DNA from 3 places in the Clostridium sp. B9 genome. Region 2 is predicted to be linked to each of the others. Evidence: predicted binding sites of a transcription regulator. Region 2 holds the regulator's gene; each other region holds the start of a gene.
What was found. Region 2 encodes LexA, which represses DNA repair genes until DNA is damaged. Its sites were predicted from a motif close to CNAACANNTGTTNG; they were not measured.
Positions count from the first base shown of each region.

Region 1 (4,253 bases), 810 kb from region 2:
TTCTGTACTTTAGTCTTCCTAGAAGCTTAATTATTTCTGGATGTAATCCATGAACACCAGTTTCGAAGGTTGCTTGTTCTCCCTCTTCCTTAATGTCATTTTCTACATCTTTCATAGCTCTTTCTACCATTTCTTCAATTCTAGCTGGATGAATTCTTCCATCTACAATTAATTTTTCTAAAGCTATTCTTGCAACTTCTCTTCTTATTGGATCGAAGCTTGAAAGAATAACAGCTTCTGGAGTATCATCAATTATTAAATCAACTCCTGTTAATGTTTCTAATGTTCTAATGTTTCTACCTTCTCTACCGATGATTCTTCCTTTCATCTCATCGTTAGGTAAAGCAACAACATGCACTGTAGTTTCAGAAACATGGTCTGCTGCACATCTTTGAATAGCAGTAGTTATTATTTCCCTTGATTTCTTATCAGCTTCTTCTTTGGCCTTAGTCTCAAGTTCTTTGATCAGCATAGCTGATTCATGTTTTATTTCTTTTCTTACTTCATCTAATAACAATGTTCTTGCATCTTCACTTGAAAGATTTGATATTCTCTCAAGTTCAGCTCTCTGTTCACTGTATAAACTTTGCACACGCTCTTCAAGTCCTTGAATCTCTATAGATTTTCTGCTCATGCTTTCTTCTTTCTTTTCAAGCATTTCACTTTTTTTATCTAATGACTCTTCCCTTTGGATAAGTCTTCTTTCAAATCTTTGAATCTCATTTCTTCTGTCACGAGTTTCTTTATCAAGATCTGCTCTTAGTTTGTGTACCTCTTCCTTTGCTTCTAATATGGCCTCTTTCTTAGTAGATTCAGCTGTTCTTTTTGCCTCCTCTAGAGTAGCACTTGCTTCTCTTTCTAAGCCTTCAACCTTATTTTTTGAAGCTTTTTGTATAAGAGTATATTGGATAAATCCTAAAACCCCTAATATTATTATAATCACAAGTATTTCTACTACCATATAAACACCTCCTCGCTTATTCTCTATATATAACAACAGTCGCGTAGAAAGGTGTCATACTATTCGCACTGTAATTTCTTGAATATGATAAACCAGTATTTGTTATTATTGTATAGTAATTTTATTCTTATGTCAAGATAAGCCCCTGCGTATATTATATGCTTAAAAAGCTGAAATATTCTTGATTTTACATAGTTATTGTGGGCTTTTAAGCATATTTGTTTATGATAAATAAATATAAAGTTTTATTTAATGTTAACATATTCATTTTTATTAAAAACCACTCAATTATTCCAATAAAATCTTAAATATTAGGAAACAAAAAAAAAGACAAGGATATCCTTGCCTTTTTGTTTGTTTTTACTCTGCACTCTCTTCAGTAACAGCCGCTACTTCTACAGCTTTAGCTAGAGGAAGACTATGCTTTTCTCTTATTTGGTTTTCTATATCTAATGCAACTGCTGGATTTTCTTTTAGGTATTGCTTAGCATTTTCTCTACCTTGGCCTAATCTTATATCTCCGTATGAGAACCAAGCTCCACTCTTTTGAACGATGTTCTCTTTTACTCCAACGTCAACTATATTACCTTCTTTTGATATTCCTTCATTATACATGATATCAAATTCAGCTTGCTTAAATGGAGGAGCAACTTTATTCTTAACAATTTTAACTCTTGTTCTGTTACCAGTTATTCCATCACCTTGTTTAATTGAATCTATTCTTCTTATATCCATTCTCACTGAAGCATAGAACTTAAGAGCTCTACCACCTGGTGTTGTTTCTGGATTTCCGAACATTATACCTACTTTTTCTCTTAACTGGTTGATGAATACTACAACACAGTTAGACTTATTTATTGTACCAGTTAACTTTCTTAAAGCTTGAGACATTAATCTAGCTTGAAGACCTACATGTGAATCTCCCATTTCTCCTTCAATCTCAGCTCTTGGAACTAAAGCAGCAACTGAGTCAACAACTAATACATCTATAGCACCTGATCTAACTAAAGCTTCTGTTATTTCTAAAGCTTGTTCTCCTGTATCTGGTTGTGAAACTACTAAGTCATCTATATTAACACCTAATCTTCTTGCATATACTGGGTCTAAAGCATGCTCAGCATCTATATATGCAGCGCTTCCCCCTAATTTTTGAGCCTCAGCAACTATATGTAAAGCTACTGTTGTTTTACCTGAACTCTCTGGTCCATATATTTCAACTATTCTTCCTCTTGGTACCCCACCAATTCCTAAAGCTATATCTAAATCTAAACATCCAGTTGAAACAGCATCCATTTGAGGAGCGCTTTGCTCTCCAAGCTTCATTACTGATCCTTTACCAAATTGCTTCTCTATTTGACCCATAGCCATCTCAATAGCTTTTAATTTATCTTTATCTATATTTGCCATAAGTAACCTCCTTAAATAACCGAACATAAGTTCTACTATTATTATAATATATAGAAAAAAAAAGTCAATATTAACATGAAGCTCAAAATCAAACTTCATGTTTTAATATTTGACTATTATTTTACTTTTTAAACATTTATTTGTAAGTATTTATTACATTTTTGTTTTTTACAAAGTAATCTATTCCTGATAATATCGTTATAATTACAGCTAAATACAAAAATATGTCAGGAACATATGTGAAGAAATTAGTTAAGAAACTGCTTTCTACTACTAATTCTTTTATTCCAGGTGAATTAATTATATTAACTTGTAATAATAATAAGATTATAGTTATTATTTGAATTACAGTTTTAATTTTTCCCCACCAACTAGCAGCAATTACTTTTCCTTCTGATGCTGCTATAGTTCTTAATCCTGATACAGCAAACTCTCTAGCTATTATTACAACTGCTGCCCATGAAGGTATTAATTGTAATTCAACTAAAGATATTAAAGCTGACGTCACTAATAATTTATCTGCTAATGGATCCATAAATTTACCAAAATTAGTTACTTCATTTCTTGATCTTGCAATATATCCATCTAACTGATCAGTAATAGATGCTATTATAAATATCAGTGTAGCAATTATACTACCATATGGTAAATTTTGAAAAGCAATAAATATTAGAAATACAGGCACTAAAATTATTCTAATTAAAGTTAATTTATTTGCCAAATTCATTGCATACAACTCCCACTAAATCATATTCTAAAGCTTTTTCAATCTTAACTTTGCAGAATTCATCTTTTTTAGCTCCATTACCCTTTACAAAAACATTACCATCTATATCAGGAGCCATTTCATAACTTCTTCCTACATAATATTCTCCATTGAATCTTTCTATAAGAACTTCGTACTCTCTTCCAACTTTGCTCTTATTAACTTCTTCTGAAACATCCTTTTGAAGTAACATTATTTCTTCTTCTCTTGCTTTTTTAACTTCTTCATCTATTTGATCTTCCATTATAGCCGCAGGTGTTCCTTCTTCTCTTGAATAAGTGAAAACTCCAACCTTATCTAATTTTATTGTCTTTATGAAGTCTTTTAATTCATTGAAATCTTCTTCTGACTCTCCTGGGAAACCAACTATTAAAGAAGTTCTTAAAACTATATTAGGTATATTTTCTCTTAAGTTATTAATCTTACCTATTATTTCTTCTTTAGTTGTTTTTCTACCCATTCTTTTTAAAACATTATTGCTTATATGTTGTATTGGTAAATCAAGATAGTTGCATACCTTGTCATTTGAAGCTATCTCTTGAACTAATTCATCATATATAGCTTCTGGATAACAATAAAGTATTCTTATCCACTTGATGCCTTCTATCTTAGCTAACTCTCTTAAAACTATGTGAAGTCTTTTTTCTCCGTATATATCTATACCATAGTTAGTTGTATCTTGAGCTATTAATATTAACTCCTTAACTCCACTCTCCGCTAATCTCTTAGCCTCTTTAACTATTCCTTCTAAAGCTCTACTTCTGAATTTCCCTCTAATTTTCGGAATTATACAGTAAGTGCAGAAATTATCACAACCTTCTGCAATTCTTAAATACGCAGTCTTCTTATCTGTTGTTATCAACCTTAAGCCTTCATTTATTGAAGTATCACTATAGTTAGTTACGGTTACTTTCTTCTTACCGTTTATGAAATTCATTATAGCTTCATTTATTTTAGCGTAATCATTAACACCTAGCATTATATCTATCTCAGGCATTAACTCTAGTAATTCATCGCCATATCTCTGAGTTAAGCATCCTGTAGCTATAAGTAGCTTACAGTTGTGACTTGTTTTGTATTTTGCCATATCTAATATTGTATTTATTGATTCTTGTTTAG
Region 1 is NZ_JBNWKA010000003.1:2,747,368-2,751,620, forward strand. Features, by position in the region: gene rny (ribonuclease Y) at 1-961, opposite strand, end outside; gene recA (recombinase RecA) at 1,322-2,368, opposite strand; gene pgsA (CDP-diacylglycerol--glycerol-3-phosphate 3-phosphatidyltransferase) at 2,505-3,095, opposite strand; gene rimO (30S ribosomal protein S12 methylthiotransferase RimO) at 3,079-4,253, opposite strand, start outside.
Region 1: recA (recombinase RecA) is a predicted target of LexA. The motif match lies at 2,389-2,402, and genes of this name have one in related genera.

Region 2 (4,253 bases):
ATAAACTACTATCTTATTTTAAGTAAGTGTTACTATGTTCTAATGGTTAACTTAATTTTATATAGCATATAGAAAGTGATACTAATTAAAAAAAATACTTTATTTAAGACACTTTAGCTTTTTTAGTCTAAGGTGTCTTTTTATTATGGATAAAAATCCTTTTGTGTTATATAATTTAATTGTAAATATTACGTATTACAATTTTAAAATACATAAAGTATTACAAATAGAAAGAGGTTTTAAAAATGGAAGAGAGCAAGAATAAAGAATTAAAGGTAAAAAGCTTCAGAGTTACTGAAGAAACTTTCGATAAATTTAAAAAGATAGCATCAGACGAGTTTGGAAATCAAGGACAATGCTTAGATGCTTTGATATCACTTTATGAAATGGAGAACTCTAAATCCACCTTAATAGAGAGAAAATTAGAGATAGAATCATTCCAAGACTATTTAAATAAGATAAACCAGCTATTTTTAACGTCATTACAAATGAGTGAGGATGCAGGCAAAAGAGCAGAAGAGGCCTTTGTAAAGAAGATGTCTATTAAAGACACTACTATAGAGAGATTACAAAGAAGAGAAGAGGAGTTCATAGAAAAAGAAAAGAAACTAAAAGAGGAGACTAAAGCTTATAAAAAAGAAACAGAAGAGTTAAGAGAATCTGTAGTAACCTTAGAGAAGGATAAGAGCACTTTATCTCAACTAGTTTCAAGAAACTATGACCTATTAGAGAAAAACAAGGAAGAAATTGCTTCTTTGAAATCTTTAGAACATTTAAAAGAAGATAATTTAAAGTTAAAAGAGGCTTTAGAAGAGGAAAAAGAAAGCAGAAGAGAGTGTGAAACAATTTTAAAAACCAAAGAATTAGAGAAAAACTCTCTTGAGGATAAGATGAATTTCTATATAGAAAAAGAAAATTCTTATAAAGAAGAGGTGGAATCATACAAAAAGCTTATAGAAGCTATGAGAAAGGATCACAAGAAGGAATTAGAGCTTTTAGAGGATAAATACTCTAAGATGATAGAAAAAGAGTCTGAGAAGCTTAGGAAAGCATTTGAGGATAGATTGGAATTAGAGAAGAGAAGTCTTGAGCTTGATATAAAGACATTAAAACATGAGAAAGAGGTTCTTGAGAGCCGAATGAAAGCTTAACTTAGTAAGAGATTTCATTCTAAAATAGTTATTTATTTGAATAGAGTCTAATTAAGAAAAATGTTATGAAATATAGTATAATTAACTTAAGAAATATAGTATAATTAACTTAAAAAGAGATGGTAAACGAGGAATTTAGGAGGGGTAAAATGGTTAAGAGTGAAAAAGTTTTAGAGCGCATAATAATGACAGTGTTGTTGATTTGTACAGTTATTATATTATATTCACTTATTTCAAATCCTTTTGGAGACCATAGCGTAATATTTCCATTAGTTGTTTCAGCGGGGTTTGTTACAATTGGAAATAAAGAAAAGTTCAAGAAAAAATCTTTCGAATAGAGTTTTAAACAAAGAAGAAAAGTTGTAGAAATCAGTTTAATTTCTACAACTTTTCTTTGATTGAATAATTAACTTTTAATAAGCTCTATAAATACCTACTAACTTTCCTAAAATAGAACAATCCGGAACTATTATAGGCTCATAATTTTTGTTTTCTGGTTGTAATCTTACATATCCATCTTCTTTAAAGAATCTTTTAATAGTAGCTTCATTTTCTATTAAAGCAACTATTATATCACCGTTAGAAGCTACATTTTTTTGTTCTATTATAGCTAAATCGCCATCTAAAATACCAGCTTCAATCATACTATCACCAGTTACTCTTAATATGAATAACTCATTGTTATGTTTTACGTAATTAAGTGGTATTTGGAACATATCTTCTATATTCTCAGTAGCTAATATAGGCATTCCAGCTGTGACTTTTCCAATTATAGGAATATCGATTAATTCCTTTTCTTCAGTAGATAATTCTACGATTTCTAAAGCTCTAGGCTTAGTTGGATCTCTATATATTAACCCCTTCTTTTCAAGTCTTTTTAAGTGACCATGAACAGTTGAAGTGGATTTTAAACTAACCGCTTGACAAATTTCTCTAACTGAAGGTGGATATCCTTTTGATTTTGTGAATTCAAGTAGAAAATTATATATTTGACTTTGTTTATCTGAACCTTCTTTAATCATAGTAATTGCACCTCACAATTCTTTGGTAATATTATAACATATGAACAAAAACATAGCAAACTTATGTTCTCATATTATTGAAAATTTTTAAAATTTCTCTTTGATTTGATAAAAATCTTCTTATTTGTTATAATGAAGGAATGATTTTGAACTTAAGAGGTGACTTTATGGATAAAAAAGTATTAAACAATGATGATTACTGTGATGTTTACAATGGTAAGATTTGTGATAACTGCGGTGATTGTTTAGAAATGCAAGGGATTGATACAAAAGCTATCAAAATAGCTGATATAGCTAAAGAGGTAGAAGAGAATAAGAAGATAGAGGAAGCTCTAAAGAAACTTACTGAAGAAGAAAATAAAGAACAAGAAGATGATGATGTAGAAGAAGAATTAACTACAGAAACTTGGGAAGAATATCTAGCTAAGCAAGATGATTATGAAGACGCTTTTGATCATATAGAATACCTTGAAGATATTGATTTAAATGACGATTTAACAATGGAAGAGATGACAGAGGAGTTATTCCCTGGAGTTAGAAAACTTAAGATAAAAGAGTAGTTGAAACTCTTAAAATGCTAAAAATACGAGTATAGAACATATGTTCTATACTCGTATTTTTAGCATTTTTTGAATAGGTTTTGTTATTTTAAATTGGCTAGAGGGTTGGTATTTACTGCTTTTCTAAGAGTTTCATCATCTACGTGAGTATATATCTGAGTAGTAGATATATTTTCGTGGCCTAATATATTTTGAAGACTTCTTATATCTACATTGCCGTATTTATACATGAGAGTAGCAGCTGTATGTCTTAACTTGTGAGGAGTATATTTTTGATCTTTAAAACCTGCATTTTCTATATGTTTTTTCACTAAAATTTCAACGCTTCTTTTATTTATTGGTCTATATTTGCTTGATAAGAATAAATATTTTTTAGCTTCTTCTGTAGCTTTTGAATCATTTCTATTTCTTAAATAATTATTTATAGCAGATAGAGAGGCTTCGTTTAAATAAACAGTTCTTTCTTTATTACCTTTTCCTATAATAGTAAGTGTATCACCTTTAATTTTTTCTATTTCTATATTACAAAGTTCTGATAATCTCATTCCACAGTTTAAGAATAAGGTTAATATACAATAATCTCTAAGATAGTTTTTATTGCTTTGATCCATAGAATTTAAAACGGTTATGCTTTGTTCCAATGTCAAATAAACAGGGTGTCTTTTGTTTATTTTTGGAGACTCCAATTCTACAGTCGGATTATCGTCAATAAGTTTAAGTTTTGAGTTTAGGAATTTAAAGAAAGATTTTAATGTTGCAACTTTTCTAGCTCTGGCATAAGCGCTATTGTTTCTAACTTTTTCTAAGAAAGCTAAAAAAGCATAAATATCTGAAAGTGTAATTTCTTTTATAAAAGTATCAGATATAGTATCAATCTCAACGTCTTCAATTTTTTCTATATTTCCATTTTTCTCTAAACCTTTATATACTTTTAGAAATTTAAAAAACAATCCTAAATCAACGGAATATCCTTTAATTGTATTTATAGATTTACCTTTTACATTTTCTAGGTAATTTAAGAACTCAATAACGCGTTTTGGATGCTTCGATTTCTCTAAAAAATCAAATTTTAATTTTTGTTCAGAGTGTAATTCGTCGTTTTGATTTGTTTTGAAATTTATTTTTTTATCAGAATCAATACTATTTTCTACTTCTAAGAGCTTGTCCATTCCGAGTTCTTTAAACCATCTTTTTATAATTCTTTGATTAACATTGTAGATTTCTGAAAGTTGTGTATTACTTAATCGTCTTTTAAAAACCAATATATATAAATCTTCGATTATTTCTTCGTAATCACGCTGGATATTTAATGAGTCGTAATAGTTATAAATGTGATCTAGGTTTGTTAGATCTTCATTACTCAAATTGAAATCTAGCAATTCTTTAACTTCTGATGGGTAATTGTAATTTTCAAAAATGTTTTCTTGTTTATTGTGTGTATTTTCCATAGTTAAATCCCTTTCAAAGCCTTGATATGACTATATTGTAGCATATTTTGCTTAAAATAGCAATAACTTCGC
Region 2 is NZ_JBNWKA010000003.1:1,937,844-1,942,096, reverse strand. Features, by position in the region: gene ACQZHJ_RS08800 (aminotransferase class I/II-fold pyridoxal phosphate-dependent enzyme) at 1-1, shown strand, start outside; gene ACQZHJ_RS08795 (hypothetical protein) at 246-1,151, shown strand; gene ACQZHJ_RS08790 (hypothetical protein) at 1,301-1,489, shown strand; gene lexA (transcriptional repressor LexA) at 1,565-2,173, opposite strand; gene ACQZHJ_RS08780 (hypothetical protein) at 2,341-2,733, shown strand; gene ACQZHJ_RS08775 (tyrosine recombinase XerC) at 2,817-3,761, opposite strand.

Region 3 (4,253 bases), 670 kb from region 2:
AGTATATCCTACATATAGTGCAATAAGTAATAATCCCTCATACTTTGTTAATAACTTCTCTTTATTTTTATTAAAGAATATTATAACACCTATAAATAATGTAACAGCTATAAGGAATAACAAATCTACAACTAGGCTTCCTGCAATAGTTATCGGACTTATTACTGATGATAATCCAAGGATTAATAATATATTGAATGTATTAGAACCTAATATATTCCCTAATGCTATATCATTTTCACCTTTTCTAGCTGCAACTAAAGATGTTACTAATTCAGGTAATGATGTTCCAATTGCTACAATAGTTAATCCTACAAGCTTTTGGCTTAATCCTAAACCTAAAGCAATAGATGATGCCGAATCAACAACTATCTTTCCACCAAATACTATTCCAGCAACACCAATTATTGATATTAAAATATTCTTAGCTGTACTATTAGAAGTTTTTAAAACTTCTCCCTCAAACTCTTCAAATTCAGCAGTTATAGCTGCTTCACTTGATTTATTGTTGTTTCTTTTAACAGTGTAAATAAGATATCCTACATAAGCCACACACATTAATACTAATATAGCACCATCAGTTCTTGTTAGTACTTCCTTACTTCCCATTATGCCAGTAAAGGCGAAAACATATAAAACAAATGTTGCAATTATGTTTACTATAAAATCATTTCTTATAGTAGCTTTTTTTATTACTAAGGGAGCTACCACAGCTGTAGCACCTAATGCCGCTAAAAGATTAAATAAGTTTGACCCTAAGACATTTCCCATAGTAATATCATTGCTACCTGTTAAAGATGCAGATATACTTACAGCTAACTCAGGAGCACTTGTTCCTAAAGACACGATCGTTAAACCAATGATAACAGCTGGTACACCTAGCTTTTTAGCTATTCCAGAGGCCCCGTCTACAAAAAGGTCTGCGCCTTTTATAAGCAATATAAATCCTACTATCAAAAGTATATAATTCATTATTTTCTCTCCATTCTATTAGTTTATAAAATTTAAATCACAAATTATAAATATAATTATACTATTTATTTTTTAAATTTCTATATTATAATTTTTTGTTTTCATCTAGTTAATAAATTAAACATCAAAGCTTAACTGTTGACTTTTTTCCTCAACTATTAAATCATCTTCTAAAGATGATATTGTTATTCCTAAAAGTCTAACCTTTTTACCAGTAAAATCAACCAAACCAAGCAGTTCCTTTATAGCTTCCATAATTTCATCTTTATTTTTTATAGAGGATTCCAAAGTATTGCTTCTTGTTATATGTTTAAAATTACTAAATTTTACTTTTAAGGTAACTGTTCTTCCTTTTTTATTTAATAATGACATTGTATTAAAAACCATCTCTGCTAATCCCTCTAATATTTCTAGCATATCATCATATTCTTCAATATCTTCTCTAAGTGTTCTCTCTTTCCCAATAGATTTCCTGATTCTATATGGGTTTACAGCTCTATTATCTATTCCTCGTGCAAACTCATATAAACTTTTTCCCCTATCACTAAAAATATTAATAAGCTCCTCTTCTGATAATTTCAACAAATCTTCCCCAGTAAAAACGCCAATATTATTTAGCTTATTCTTTGTTACTCTACCTACACCAAAGAACTTGCCTATTGAAATTTTTTTTATAAACTCCTCTGACTTATCTCTAGTTATAATTGTTATTCCATTAGGTTTTTTATAGTCTGATGCCATTTTGGCTAAAAATTTATTAAAAGATACCCCTGCTGATGCTGTCAATCCCAATTCATTCCATATCCTATCCTTTATTTCAAGTGCTATTAGAGTGGCAGACCCATTACACATTTTAGTATTAGTAACATCTATAAATGCCTCATCTAAAGATAATGGCTCCACAAGATCTGAATAGTCATGTAATATGTCCATTACTTTTCTAGAAACATTTTTATATACATCCATTCTAGGCCTAACAAAAATAGCTTTAGGACATAAATTATATGCTGTTAAAGAAGGCATAGCAGAATGTATTCCATACTTTCTAGCCTCATAAGAGCAAGTAGCAACAACCCCTCTTCTATTTGGATCTCCTCCTACTATAAGTGGTTTTCCTTTATATTTAGGATTATCCCTTTGTTCTATTGATGCATAAAAAGCATCCATATCTATATGAATTATCTTTCTATTATCTATCATAATCCCTCCATGCAAACATATGTTCATATACAATTTTATACTAAAACATTATATAAATCCATAAAGGAATACTTAGTTAACGCGATAATTTAAATTAAAATAAAAGGTATCAGAAACTCTAATACCTCTTTAATTACTTAAATACTATTTAACCTTTGTTGGCTCATCATACTCTATTCCCTTTGTATCAACTTTTATTGATTCAATAACTATGTCCTTAACAGGTTTATCGTTTGGTCCAACAGATGTCTCTTCAATTTTATGAACAACATCTAGTCCCTTAGTTACCTTACCAAATCCAGCATATTGACCATCTAAATGTGGTGCTGCTTTAGTTACTATAAAAAATTGGCTTCCAGCACTATCTTTTGCTTGTGACCTAGCCATTGAAAGTACGCCCTCCTCATGAGCTATATTATTTTCAACTCCATTAGCTGAAAATTCACCTTTTATTGAATATCCAGGACCACCTACTCCAGTTCCTTCCGGATCTCCTCCCTGAAGAACAAATCCTTTAACAATTCTGTGGAAAGTTAGACCATCATAAAATCCACTATTAGATAAACTTATAAAGTTATTAACTGTATTAGGTGCTACATTTGGATATAATTCTGCTTCAATAGTTCCAAAATCCTTAACCTCTATAGTTGCAATTGGATTTTCACCTTCTGGTACACTTCCTTCTTTACCTTCAGTTTTTCCTCCACATCCAACTAATAATAAAGATGTCATTGTAATTCCTATGGCTATCTTACTAATCTTTTTTAATAAACTCATCTTTGTTTATTCCCCTCTCTTTTTAAGTAATATGTAATAAATTATAACATCTAAACCAATTTATTTTATGTCAATTCTCAATTCAAATTGTTTCTATATAATTAATTTTTCCAAAACAAGTAAATAATATTATTCAAAACAATAAATAATTCAAATAAAAAAAGATTAGTAAACTAGATTTATTTTAAACTAATTTACTAACCTTTTATGATATTTATATATCAAACTCTTCTACTTCAACACCAAAGTTTCCACAATTCTTACAAACATTTATGTTAACTAAATAGCTTTTATCAACTTTTTTTGCTTTTAAAAGTTTATTATATGTAAGTCCTTCATACTCCTTCTCTATGTTGCTTATGACAAATTCCCCTTTTTTTGTGTATATAAACATATTAAATTCTAAGAAAGGAAAACTTTTCTTCTTTTCACCCAATTCAAACTTACATTCTTCACAAGGCCCATCATAGTATGCTTTTCCAAACTGAACCTTATCACTATTATTTAATATTTCATAAAGCTTATCCATATCAAAGCCTTCTACATCCTCATTAAAAAAATAAAGTAATTTATCTTGAGATAAATCATATTCTTTTTCATCAAAAGTAAACTTAAACATATTTCCACCCTTTCTAGTAGGTTATTAGTGTATTTTTAAATATATCCAAAGCTTTATATTTTAATACTAAATTCAACTTAAGATATATTTAATATTTCCTCTAATCCTATTTAATAACTTAAATCACAATATGTCAAACCAATTATTTTTCATACTAAAAAATGCCCAAAGAAACTGGAAATAAAACTTTAATTTTATTTCTAACTCCTTTAGACATATTAATTGTTACTAATTGTTTATATACTTTTGGAATACCTCTCCAAAATCCTTAACTATAAAAGCTTCTCTAGCCTTTGTTAACCAATCAAAAGCATATTCATTAACTTCTTTAAATCCTAAACCTATGTTATTGCTCTCAACTCTATTGCTTCCCATAACCTGTGTAGCCATTTGAAGAGTTTGTACGCTATGTTCTAATTTTATGGCATTCTCAGCTTTTATTTGAGATATTTTTATTAATGCTTTATATAGATCCTTTAGTTGCTCTAACTGATTTTTATCTACATCTATTGAAAAATATTTATCTCCTATTGAAAATTTTATTTCAACATCTAAATCTACAGTTCCAGCAGTTTCTAAAGATACATTATTTATATTATTTGAGTAATATTCATATCTATATAAATTTCTTTTTTTGCTAACAGCATTAGCTCCATCCACGTGTATAAGTGCTCTATTTGTAAAG
Region 3 is NZ_JBNWKA010000003.1:2,611,530-2,615,782, forward strand. Features, by position in the region: gene ACQZHJ_RS11415 (calcium/sodium antiporter) at 1-972, opposite strand, end outside; gene dinB (DNA polymerase IV) at 1,090-2,172, opposite strand; gene ACQZHJ_RS11425 (peptidylprolyl isomerase) at 2,317-2,949, opposite strand; gene ACQZHJ_RS11430 (DUF3785 family protein) at 3,164-3,568, opposite strand; gene ACQZHJ_RS11435 (PH domain-containing protein) at 3,797-4,253, opposite strand, start outside.
Region 3: dinB (DNA polymerase IV) is a predicted target of LexA. The motif match lies at 2,185-2,198, and genes of this name have one in related genera.